Regions from separate parts of the Allobosea sp. LjRoot9 genome, predicted to be linked through region 2. Evidence: predicted binding sites of a transcription regulator. Region 2 holds the regulator's gene; each other region holds the start of a gene.
What was found. The regulator LexA, encoded in region 2, represses DNA repair genes until DNA is damaged. The targets are predictions, from matches to a motif close to TGTTCNNNNTGTGTTCNG.
Positions count from the first base shown of each region.

Region 1: the regulator LexA is predicted to act here: its motif matches at 1,361-1,378, upstream of ACSQ3P_RS10600 (DNA recombination protein RmuC).
Region 3: the regulator LexA is predicted to act here: its motif matches at 1,383-1,400, upstream of ACSQ3P_RS11400 (YifB family Mg chelatase-like AAA ATPase).

Region 1 is NZ_CAXUPC020000002.1:426,995-430,267, forward strand. It holds gene fmt (methionyl-tRNA formyltransferase) at 1-739, opposite strand, end outside; gene ACSQ3P_RS10595 (peptide deformylase) at 774-1,295, opposite strand; gene ACSQ3P_RS10600 (DNA recombination protein RmuC) at 1,410-2,597, shown strand; gene ACSQ3P_RS10605 (alpha/beta fold hydrolase) at 2,617-3,273, opposite strand, start outside.
Region 2 is NZ_CAXUPC020000001.1:1,045,368-1,048,640, forward strand. It holds gene ACSQ3P_RS04990 (ComEC/Rec2 family competence protein) at 1-1,732, shown strand, start outside; gene lexA (transcriptional repressor LexA) at 1,726-2,445, opposite strand; gene ACSQ3P_RS05000 (molybdopterin molybdotransferase MoeA) at 2,527-3,273, opposite strand, start outside.
Region 3 is NZ_CAXUPC020000002.1:586,728-590,000, reverse strand. It holds gene ACSQ3P_RS11400 (YifB family Mg chelatase-like AAA ATPase) at 1-1,330, opposite strand, end outside; gene ACSQ3P_RS11395 (GNAT family N-acetyltransferase) at 1,521-2,030, shown strand; gene ACSQ3P_RS11390 (TIGR00645 family protein) at 2,059-2,625, opposite strand; gene msrA (peptide-methionine (S)-S-oxide reductase MsrA) at 2,719-3,273, opposite strand, start outside.

The DNA of each region.
Region 1 (3,273 bases), on a different contig from region 2:
GCTCCGGGCCCTTGCCCAGATCGACCTCGGCGAAAGCGCCGGGAAAGGGCGAGAGACCGCGCACGAGATCGTGGACCTGCTTGGCCGGGCGCGCCCAATTCAACTTCGCCTCGGCATTGCCGATCTTGGCGGCGTAGGTCACGCCCTCCTCCGGCTGCGGTGTGAAGCGCAAGCCGCCGCGGCCGAGCGCTGCAAGCGCGCGCACCATCAGATCCGCTCCGAGCGGCGCCAGCCGGTCGTGCAGTTCGCCCGCCGTCATGTCCGGACCAATCGCCAAGGTCTCGACCATGCCGACAGGGCCGGTATCGAGGCCCGCCTCCATCTTCATGACGCAGACGCCGCTCTCGGCGTCGCCGGCCATGACGGCGCGCTGAATCGGGGCCGCGCCGCGCCAGCGTGGCAGCAGCGAGGCGTGCAGGTTCAGGCAGCCGAGTTCCGGCAGATCGAGGATCGCCTGGGGCAGGATCATGCCATAGGCGACGACGACCGCGACATCCGCCTGATGCGAGGCGGTGGTCTCGACCGCCTCCTCCGATTTCAGGGTCTTGGGCGTGAAGACGGGAATGCCGAAGCGCTCGGCGGCGCGCTGCACCGGCGAGGGTTTGAGATCGAGCCCCCGGCCCGCCTGCGCCGGGGCACGGGTGTAGCAAGCCACGACCTCGTGGCCTTGCCCGATGATCTCGGTCAGGGTCGGCACGGCGAAATCGGGCGTGCCCATGAAGATGACGCGCAAACTCATACGCTGAACATGACCCCAACCCTAGCCTTTGTACTCACGCCGCGCTTTCGCGCTTCGCCATCTTGGCGAAGCGCTTGGTCACGCGCTCGCGCTTGAGGCGCGACAGATAATCGATGAACAGCACGCCGTTGAGATGGTCGACCTCATGCTGCAGGCAGGTGGCGAGCAGGCCCTCGGCCGCAATCTCCTGGGCCTTTCCGTCGAGATCCATATAGCGGAGCTTGATCGAAGCGGGCCTTTCGACCTCCTCGTAATATTCTGGGATCGAGAGACAGCCCTCCTCATGGGTGCTCATCTCCTCGGAGGTCCAGATCACCTCCGGATTGACGAAGACCATCGGGGCCTTTTCCTCGTCATCGCTCTTCGAGAGATCGATCGTCACGATGCGCTTGGGCACCCCGATCTGGATCGCGGCCAGCCCGATGCCGGGTGCGTCATACATCGTCGCCAGCATGTCGGCGGCGAGCGTCTTGATCTCGGGAGTGATCGTATCGACCGGCGCAGAAACCTGACGCAGGACGGAATCGGGCAGGATAACGAGTGGACGAATGGCCATGGGGGCTCTGCGCGGAATTTTTCGAGGTTGCCGCGACATAAGCACTTGTGCGCAAGCGGTCAAACTGTTCCGCTTTCGTTCGAAATTTCTACCCGAATCTGCTAGGCTCTTCCGATGAAAGAGATCGCCTTCATCCTGCTCGACCGTCCCGTGAGCTGGGCCGAGGCCGCACTCGGCTTCGCCGGCTTGAGTCTCCTCTTGCTCGTACTGGTCGTCATCTCGTCCTGGCGCGGCGCCTCGCGGCGCACGCTCGAGGCCGCCATGGCGGTTGAGCGCGCCCGCGAGATGGACGACAAGGTCGCCGAAATGAACCGCACCCAGGCGGAGCTGTCAGGCCGCCTGCAGTCGATGGCCGAGATCCTCTCGACGCGGCAGGGCGATCTCGCCCGCCTCGTCGCCGAGCGGATGGACGGTTTGCGCCAGCAGGTCGGCGCCGGGCTGGAGCAGAATGTCCGCCAGACCTCGGAGAGCCTCGGCAAATTGCAGGAGCGGCTCGCCGTCATCGACTCCGCCCAGAAGAACCTGACCGACCTCACCTCCGAGGTGGTGACGCTGAAGGACGTGCTCTCGAACAAGCAGGCACGCGGCGCTTATGGCCAGGGTCGCATGGAGGCGATCATCCGCGACGGGCTGCCCGCCGCCTTCTTCGCCTTCCAGCCCCAGCTCTCCAACGGCAAGCGGCCCGACTGCATGGTGACGCTGCCCGGCGACGGGCGCGGCCTGGTGATCGACGCGAAATTCCCGCTGGAAAGCTTCACCATGCTGCGCGAGGCGCGCGGCGACGAGGCGAAGAAGGCCGCAGGCGTGCGTGTCCGCAATGATGTCGGCGTGCATGTGAAGGACATCGCCGAGCGTTACTTCCTGCCGGGCGAGACGCAGGACCTGGCCCTGCTCTTCGTGCCATCTGAATCGATCTATGCCGATCTGCACGAGCATTTCGACGATGTGATCCAGAAGGCGCATCGCGCCCGGATCATGATCGTCTCGCCCTCGCTGCTGGCGCTCGCAATCCAGTTGATGCAGTCGCTGGTGCGCGACGCCCGCATGCGCGAGGAGGCGCAGGTGATCCAGTCCGAGGTCGGCAAGCTGCTCGCCGATGTGCGCCGCCTCGGCGACCGGGCCGAGAAGCTCGACCAGCATTTCCGCCAGGCCCAGGAGGATGTCTCCGGTATCCGCACCTCGGTCGGCAAGATCGCCAGCCGCGGCGAGAGGATCGGCGCGCTTGAATTCGACGACGCCAAAGCAGCCGAGCCGACGCTGCCCTTCGCCAAGGGGCTGGCGCTGAAGGCCGCAGCGGAGTGAGCCTGGCCTCGCCGGCGCTCTAACCCTTGCTGAGCACCTGGAGCAGCGCCTTGTGAAACTCCTCGGGCGCCTCGACCTGCGGGGAGTGGCCAAGTTCGGGGAATTCGACGAGCTGCGCATTGGGAATGGCCTTGGCGGCCTCCCGTCCAAGCTGTTGATAGAGGCCGAGCGTCTTCTGCAGCTCGGGCGTGGCGCGGTTGGCTCCCGGAGCGGTGCGGTCCTTGCCGCCGATCATCAGGGTCGTCGGCACCTGGATATTCGGGAATTCATGGATGACCGGCTGGGTGAAGACCATGTCAGAGGTCTGCGCCTGGTTCCAGGCGACCGCCTGCTTGCCGTCGCCGGCATACATCCCCGCGAGCATCGCAACCCATTGGTCGTATTCGGGCTTCCAGTTGCCGTTGTAGTAGAAGCGCTGTTGATAGGCCTTGATGCTCTCGAAGCTCGTCTTCAGCTCGGCCTGAAAGCCTGCGTCGAGCGTGGCATAGGGAACGCCCTTCGCCTGCCAGTCCTCAAGCCCGAGAGGATCGACCAATACGAGGCGCTCGACGGTCCCCGGATACATCAGCGCGTAGCGGGCCGCGAGCATGCCGCCCATTGAATGCCCCATGATGATGACGCGCTGAATGCCGAGCTCCTTCAGCAGCCCCGCCGTATTGGCCGCTAATTGCTGAAA
Region 2 (3,273 bases):
CAAGGCGGAGACAGTCGCGCCGGGAGACCATATCACGGCCAATGCACGCCTTCTGCCGCCGCCTGGTCCGGCGCGACCGGGCGGCTATGATTTCGGCCGCGACGCGTTCTTTCGCGGCATCGGCGCGGTCGGCAACATCCCCGGCAAGATCATGCTGACACCGGCGCCAGGCCCGCCTCCGCCCGAACTCGCGAGAGCCGTGCTGATCGACCGCGCCCGCAACGCCCTGACCGCCCGCATCGCCAGCGTCGGGGGCGGGCAGGCCGGCGCGATGGCGGCGGCACTGGTGACCGGCAAGCGCGGCCTGATCACGGAAACGACCAATGCCGATCTGCGCGCGGCTGGCATCTACCACATCGTCTCGATTTCGGGCCTGCACATGGTGCTCGCCGCCGGCACGATCCTCTGGCTTGTGCGGGCGCTGCTGGCGCTCTCGCAGACGCTGGCCTTGCACTGGCCGATCAAGAAGATCGCCGCCGTTGCCGCCATGATCGGAGCAACCGCCTATTGCGTCTTCTCCGGCTCCGATGTCGCAACCGTCAGGTCATTGATCATGACGCTGGTGATGCTCGGCGCAATCCTGATCGACCGCCCGGCGCTGAGCATGCGCAACCTTGCCTTGGCAGCGATCATCGTCTTGCTGCGCGAGCCCGAGGCGCTGCTCGGGCCGAGCTTCCAGATGTCATTCGGGGCGGTAGCGGCGCTGATCGCCTTTGCCGAGCGCTGGGAGGAACGCAATCAGACCGCGCCGCCATCGCCATGGCCCTGGCCGCTGCGCCCACTCTGGATCGCCGCCAGCGGCACCGTCATCACAACCCTGCTGGCGACGGCGGCGACGGCCCCGTTCGGCGCCTATCATTTCCAGACCTTCAATCCGTTCGGGCTGCTCGGCAATGCGCTCGCCTTGCCCTTCGTCTCGCTGTTCGTCATGCCGGCTGCGGTGTTCGGAGTGCTGGCCTACCCCTTCGGCCTCGATTGGCCGGCCTGGTGGCTGATGGGCGCCGCCTCCGAGGTGGTGCTGCGGCTGGCCCACTGGGTCGCGGCGATCGACCACTCGACGCTGATCATTCCCGCCTTCGGCGAGGCCGCGCTGGTCTGCCTTGCGATGACACTGCTCTGGCTGACGCTGTGGAGCACGAAGCTTCGGCTGCTCGCCATCCTGCCGCTGGTGATGGGCGTCACGGTCGCGGCCAAGCCGGACCGGCCGGATATCGTGGTCGAACGCGACGGTTCCGGCCTCGTCGTGCGCGGAGCCGACGACCGTTTCATTCTGGCCGGCCGGCCAAGCAGCTTCGTGCTGCAACAATGGCTCGTCGCCGATGGCGATGGGCGGCAGCCCACGGATGCGAGCCTGCGCAAGAATGCGGCTTGCGATACGCAAGGCTGTGTCGTTACCGCTCGCAATGGTCGCCGGATCGCCTATGCGAAAGACCGGCTCGCCGTCATCGAGGATTGCCTGCGCGCCGACCTCGTCGTCACGCCGATACCCTGGTCGGCTCCCTGCGCAGCGAAGCTGGTCGACCGGACGGCCCTGAACCGCGACGGCGCGACCTCCCTCATCGGCACTGCAGGCGGCTGGCGTATCGTCCAGGCAGAACGGCAGGATGCCGATCGCCCCTGGATACGCAAGCGCGCGGCGACAAGCACAAGGCCCGCGCAGCAGCCTCCTGCGCGGCAGCCGGAGAGGAGCGATACGGGCGATGTGGCAGCCGAGCCCGACCGGCTTCAGTAGCGCCGCATCAGATTGACCAACCGACCCTGGATCTTGACCCGATCGGGGCCGAGCACACGGGTTTCATAAGCCGGGTTTGCGGCTTCAAGCGCGATTGACGAGCCGCGTTTGCGCAGGCGCTTCAGCGTCGCCTCTTCGTCATCGATCAGCGCCACGATGATGTCGCCGGTATTGGCGGTGTCCTGCCGGCGGATGACGACGGTGTCGCCGTCGAGAATGCCGGCCTCGACCATCGAATCGCCGCGCACCTCAAGCGCGAAATGCTCGCCGGCGCCGAGCATGTCCGCCGGCAGCGCCACACTGTGGCTGCGGCTCTGGATCGCCGAGATCGGCGTGCCGGCGGCGATCCGCCCCATCACCGGGATTGCGATCGTGGCACGCGCCTCCTCTTCGGGACCAGGGGCCGGGCGCGCCTTGCCGAGGCCGCCGCCCTGGCCGAGGCCACCTTGCACGATGGAGGGGCTGAAACGCGGGCGCGCGCCTTGTGGCATGCCGACGCCATCGGGAAGCTTGATCACCTCCAATGCGCGGGCGCGATTGGGCAGCCGGCGAATGAAGCCTCGCTCCTCCAACGCCATGATCAGGCGATGAATGCCGGATTTCGAGCGGAGATCGAGCGCGTCCTTCATTTCGTCGAAGGAGGGCGGCACGCCGCTTTCACGCAGGCGTTCCTGGATGAAGCGGAGCAATTCGAATTGTTTGCGTGTCAGCATGGTCCCCGCCAGCGCCCGCGGCGCGAATTCGAAACAAATCACGAACATCATACACGTTCGTGTTGTGTTCCGCAAGCTAACCTAGCGGAGGCGGATGATCCGGCAGGGTGCGCCTTCTTTTGCCGGCTCTGCATGGGCCGGGCGAATGACCAGCGCCCGAGCGCGCGCCAGATTGCCCAGCATCGAGGAATCCTGCTTGGCGAAGGGGCTGGCGAGCCAGCCGGCCTCGATGTGCTGAAGATCGGCGCGCAGATAATCTTCACGCTCATCATTAGCCGGCATATCAATTCCGAGGATCGCCGGTTCGCTGCGGTCGCGCGCGGGATCGGGCATGCCGAGCAGCGCCTCGATCAGCGGCGCCACGAACAGATGCCCGCAGACGATCGACGAGACCGGGTTGCCGGGTAGGCCGACGGCGACCATGGCTCCAAGCCGCCCCATCATCATCGGCTTGCCCGGCCGCATCGCGATCTTCCAGAAGCCGAGCTCCATGCCCTGGCGCTTCAAGGCCTCCTGTACGAGGTCATGCGCTCCGACCGAGGCGCCGCCGAGCGTGATCAGCACGTCAGCGCCGGCGGCTCGCGCCCGCTCGATCTTGGCGGCGAGATCGGGATGATTATCGCGTGCAATGCCGAGATCGAAGGCTGTTCCGCCGATCTCCTCGACGATCGCCGCCAGGGAATAGCTGTTCGAAGCGACGATCTGGTCGGGGCCGACTGTTTCGCCCGGCAGGACGAGTTCGTCCCCGGTCGCCAGGATCGCGACCAGGGGCTTGCGCCGAACCGGCAGGGTAGGGTGTCCGGCTGCAGCCGCGAGGCCGAGCGCGGC
Region 3 (3,273 bases), on a different contig from region 2:
CCAGCACCGTCGCCGGGCAGGCGGCGTTGGTCGAGATGCCGCCGAGGCCGAGCGCCTCGAACCGCGCCGTCTGGAGCCGCCTTGCCGCCGCGACGCGGGCCGCGACCTCGGCGGAGCCCTCGCTCGGGCTCGGCAGGATCAGGTCGGACGCTGTGACCGCCGGCACGTCGATGGTGATGTCGATACGGTCGAGCATCGGCCCGGAGATGCGGCTCTGATACTGCGCCATGCAGCGCTCGTTCTGCTGGCGGCGACAGGCGAAGCCCGGCTCCGTCGCCCTGCCGCAGCGGCATGGGTTCATCGCCGCGACGAGCTGGAAGCGGGCCGGGTAGACGGCGCGATGATTGGCCCGCGAGATCAGCACGTCGCCGGTCTCCATCGGCTGGCGCAGCGCATCGAGCGCCTGCGCCTGGAACTCCGGCAATTCGTCGAGAAAGAGCACGCCGTGATGGGCGAGCGAGACCTCGCCGGGCTTGGCCTGTAATCCGCCTCCGACGAGCGCCGCCATCGAGGCCGAGTGATGCGGCGCGCGGAAGGGCCGCCGGTCGGTCAGGGCGCCGTCGGCGAGATGGCCTGCGACCGAGAGCACCATCGAGACTTCCAGCAATTCGCGCGGGTTCAGCGGTGGCAGGATCGAGGGCAACCGGCTCGCCAGCATCGATTTGCCGGCGCCGGGCGGCCCGTTCATCAGGAGATTATGACCTCCGGCCGCAGCGATTTCGAGGACGCGCTTGGCGCTCTCTTGGCCCTTGATGTCGGCGAGATCGGGCAGGGAGCCCGATTGCCGCGCCACGGCCGGCTCCGGCCGGGCCATCACTTGCGTGCCCTTGAAATGATTGGCGAGTTGGATCAGCGAACGCGGGCTGAGGATGTCGATATCGGCGGCGGCCCAGGCCGCTTCGGGGCCGGACGCCGCCGGGCAGATCAGCCCCTGGCCCCTGCCATAGGCGGCGATGGCGGCTGGCAGCACGCCGGCCACCGCCGTGATCGAGCCGTCGAGCGCAAGCTCGCCCAGGACCGTGTAGCCCGCCAGTGCATCTGCCGGGATCGCCCCGATCGCCGCCATCACGCCGAGCGCGATCGGTAGGTCGTAATGGCTGCCCTCCTTTGGAAGGTCGGCTGGCGCGAGATTGACAGTGATGCGCTTGGCCGGCAGCGCCAGTCCCGAGGCGATCAGCGCGGCGCGCACTCGCTCGCGGCTTTCAGCCACGGCCTTGTCGGGCAGGCCGACCAGGATGAAGGCGACGCCGCCCGGCGTCACCTGCACCTGCACATCGACGGCGCGCGCCTCGATGCCTTCGAACGCCACCGTCGCGACCCGCGTCACCATCAGCGCCACCCCTTGCCCTTGCGTGAGGCTAGTCGAGCTTCAGGTCTCACGCAAGAACATATCGAGAACTTATGGTGGCTGCTTCACATTTATGCGGTGTGGGATCTTCGCCGGCGATGTGTCCGGCGCGCAACCGGGAGCGCGCATCTCCGCCATAGGCGACGAGCGCTGGAAATGGTTCAAAGCTGTTATGATCGAGACCGAACGCCTGCTGCTCCGCCCGCCCGTCCTGGATGATTTCGAGGCGAGCTACGCGCTGCTCTCCGACCCCGCGGTCATGAGCTTCATCGGCGGGCCGCTGTCGCGGGAGGAGAGTTGGCACCGTCTGCTGCGCTATGCCGGGCACTGGTCGCTGCTGGGGTATGGGCTTTTCGTCATCATCGAGAAGGAGAGCGGCCGCCTCCTCGGCCAGACCGGGCTCGCCGATTTCCATCGCGGCCTCGGCGAGGTGTTCGATCCCTATCCGGAAGCCGCCTGGATCACGGCGACAGCGGCGCATGGGCGTGGCATCGCGGCAGAGGCCGTGGGCGCGGCTCATGCCTGGTTCGACGCCAATCGGCCACAGACCCGTACCGTCTGCATCATCAATCCCAACAATACGGCCTCGGTCCGGCTGGCCGGAAAGCTGGGCTATGCGCCTTTCGGGCAGGCGTCCTACAAAAGCGCTGAGGTCACCATGTTCGAGCGCATCCGGCCTTGAGTGCGTAGGCGACGGGGCGCCTATCGCGTCAATGCCCGCCCTTGCCGCCATGCCCTTCGCCGGAGATCCTGTCGGTCCAGGCCATCACCAGCCCCGACACCACGAAGACGACATGAATCGCGACGAGCCAGGTCAGGTCGCGGTCGGAGGAGGCCTTCACATTCATGAAGGCCTTCAGCACCTGGATCGCCGAGATCGCGACGATCGAGGAGATCAGCTTCAGCTTGAGGCCGGAGAAGTCGATCTGCGACATCCATTCCGGCCAGTCGCGATGCGCCTTCGGATCGATCTTCGAGACGAAGTTCTCATAGCCGGAGAAGATCACGATGACGATCAGCGAGCCCGTGAAGGTCAGGTCGACCAGCGAGAGCACGCCGAGGATCACGTCGGATTCGGTCGCGGAGAAGACATGGCTGATGAAGTGCCAGGCCTCCTGCAGCGCCTTCACCAGCAGCCCGCCAAGCGCGACGACGAGCAGCACATAAAACGGCGCCAGCAGCCAGCGGCTGGCCGAGAGGAAGGTCTCCAGGACGCGCTCAGGGACTGCTGGCGTGAAATCGGGCGCGGTCTCCGCTTCGGTCTCCTGCTGTGCCATCCTGTGCCTCCTGATGTCCTCTCTCCTCCTGCCATGACGTGAAGAGACCCCGCAGGCAAGCCTACGGGGTCCCGTTTCGGGTTGGTCGGAGCGTCAGGCTTCGACGCCGACGCCGATCTGGCAGGCGACGCCGGTGCCGCCCAATCCGCAATAGCCGGCCGAGTTCTTGGCGAGATATTGCTGGTGGTAGTCCTCGGCGAAGTAGAATTCCGGCGCGTCGAGGATCTCGGTGGTGATCGGGCCATAGCCACGCTGGCTGAGCGCCTGCTGATAGTCGGCCTTCGAGCGTTCGGCGGCCTCGCGCTGCGCGGCCGTGGTGACATAGATGCCGGAGCGATATTGCGTGCCGATATCGTTGCCCTGGCGCATGCCCTGGGTCGGGTCGTGATTCTCCCAGAAAGTCTTGAGCAGCATCTCGTAGGGCAGCTTGGCGGGGTCGTAGACCACGCGCACGACCTCGTTATGCCCGGTCATGCCCGAGCAAACCTCCTCATAGTTCGGGTTCGGGGTCAGGCCGCCGGTATAGCCGACCGCTGTGACCCAGATGCCGTCCTCGATCTGCCAGAACTTGCGCTCCGCTCCCCAGAAGCAACCGATGCCGAAAACAGCGGTCTCGAGCCCCTCGGGATAGGGGCCTTGCAGCGCGCG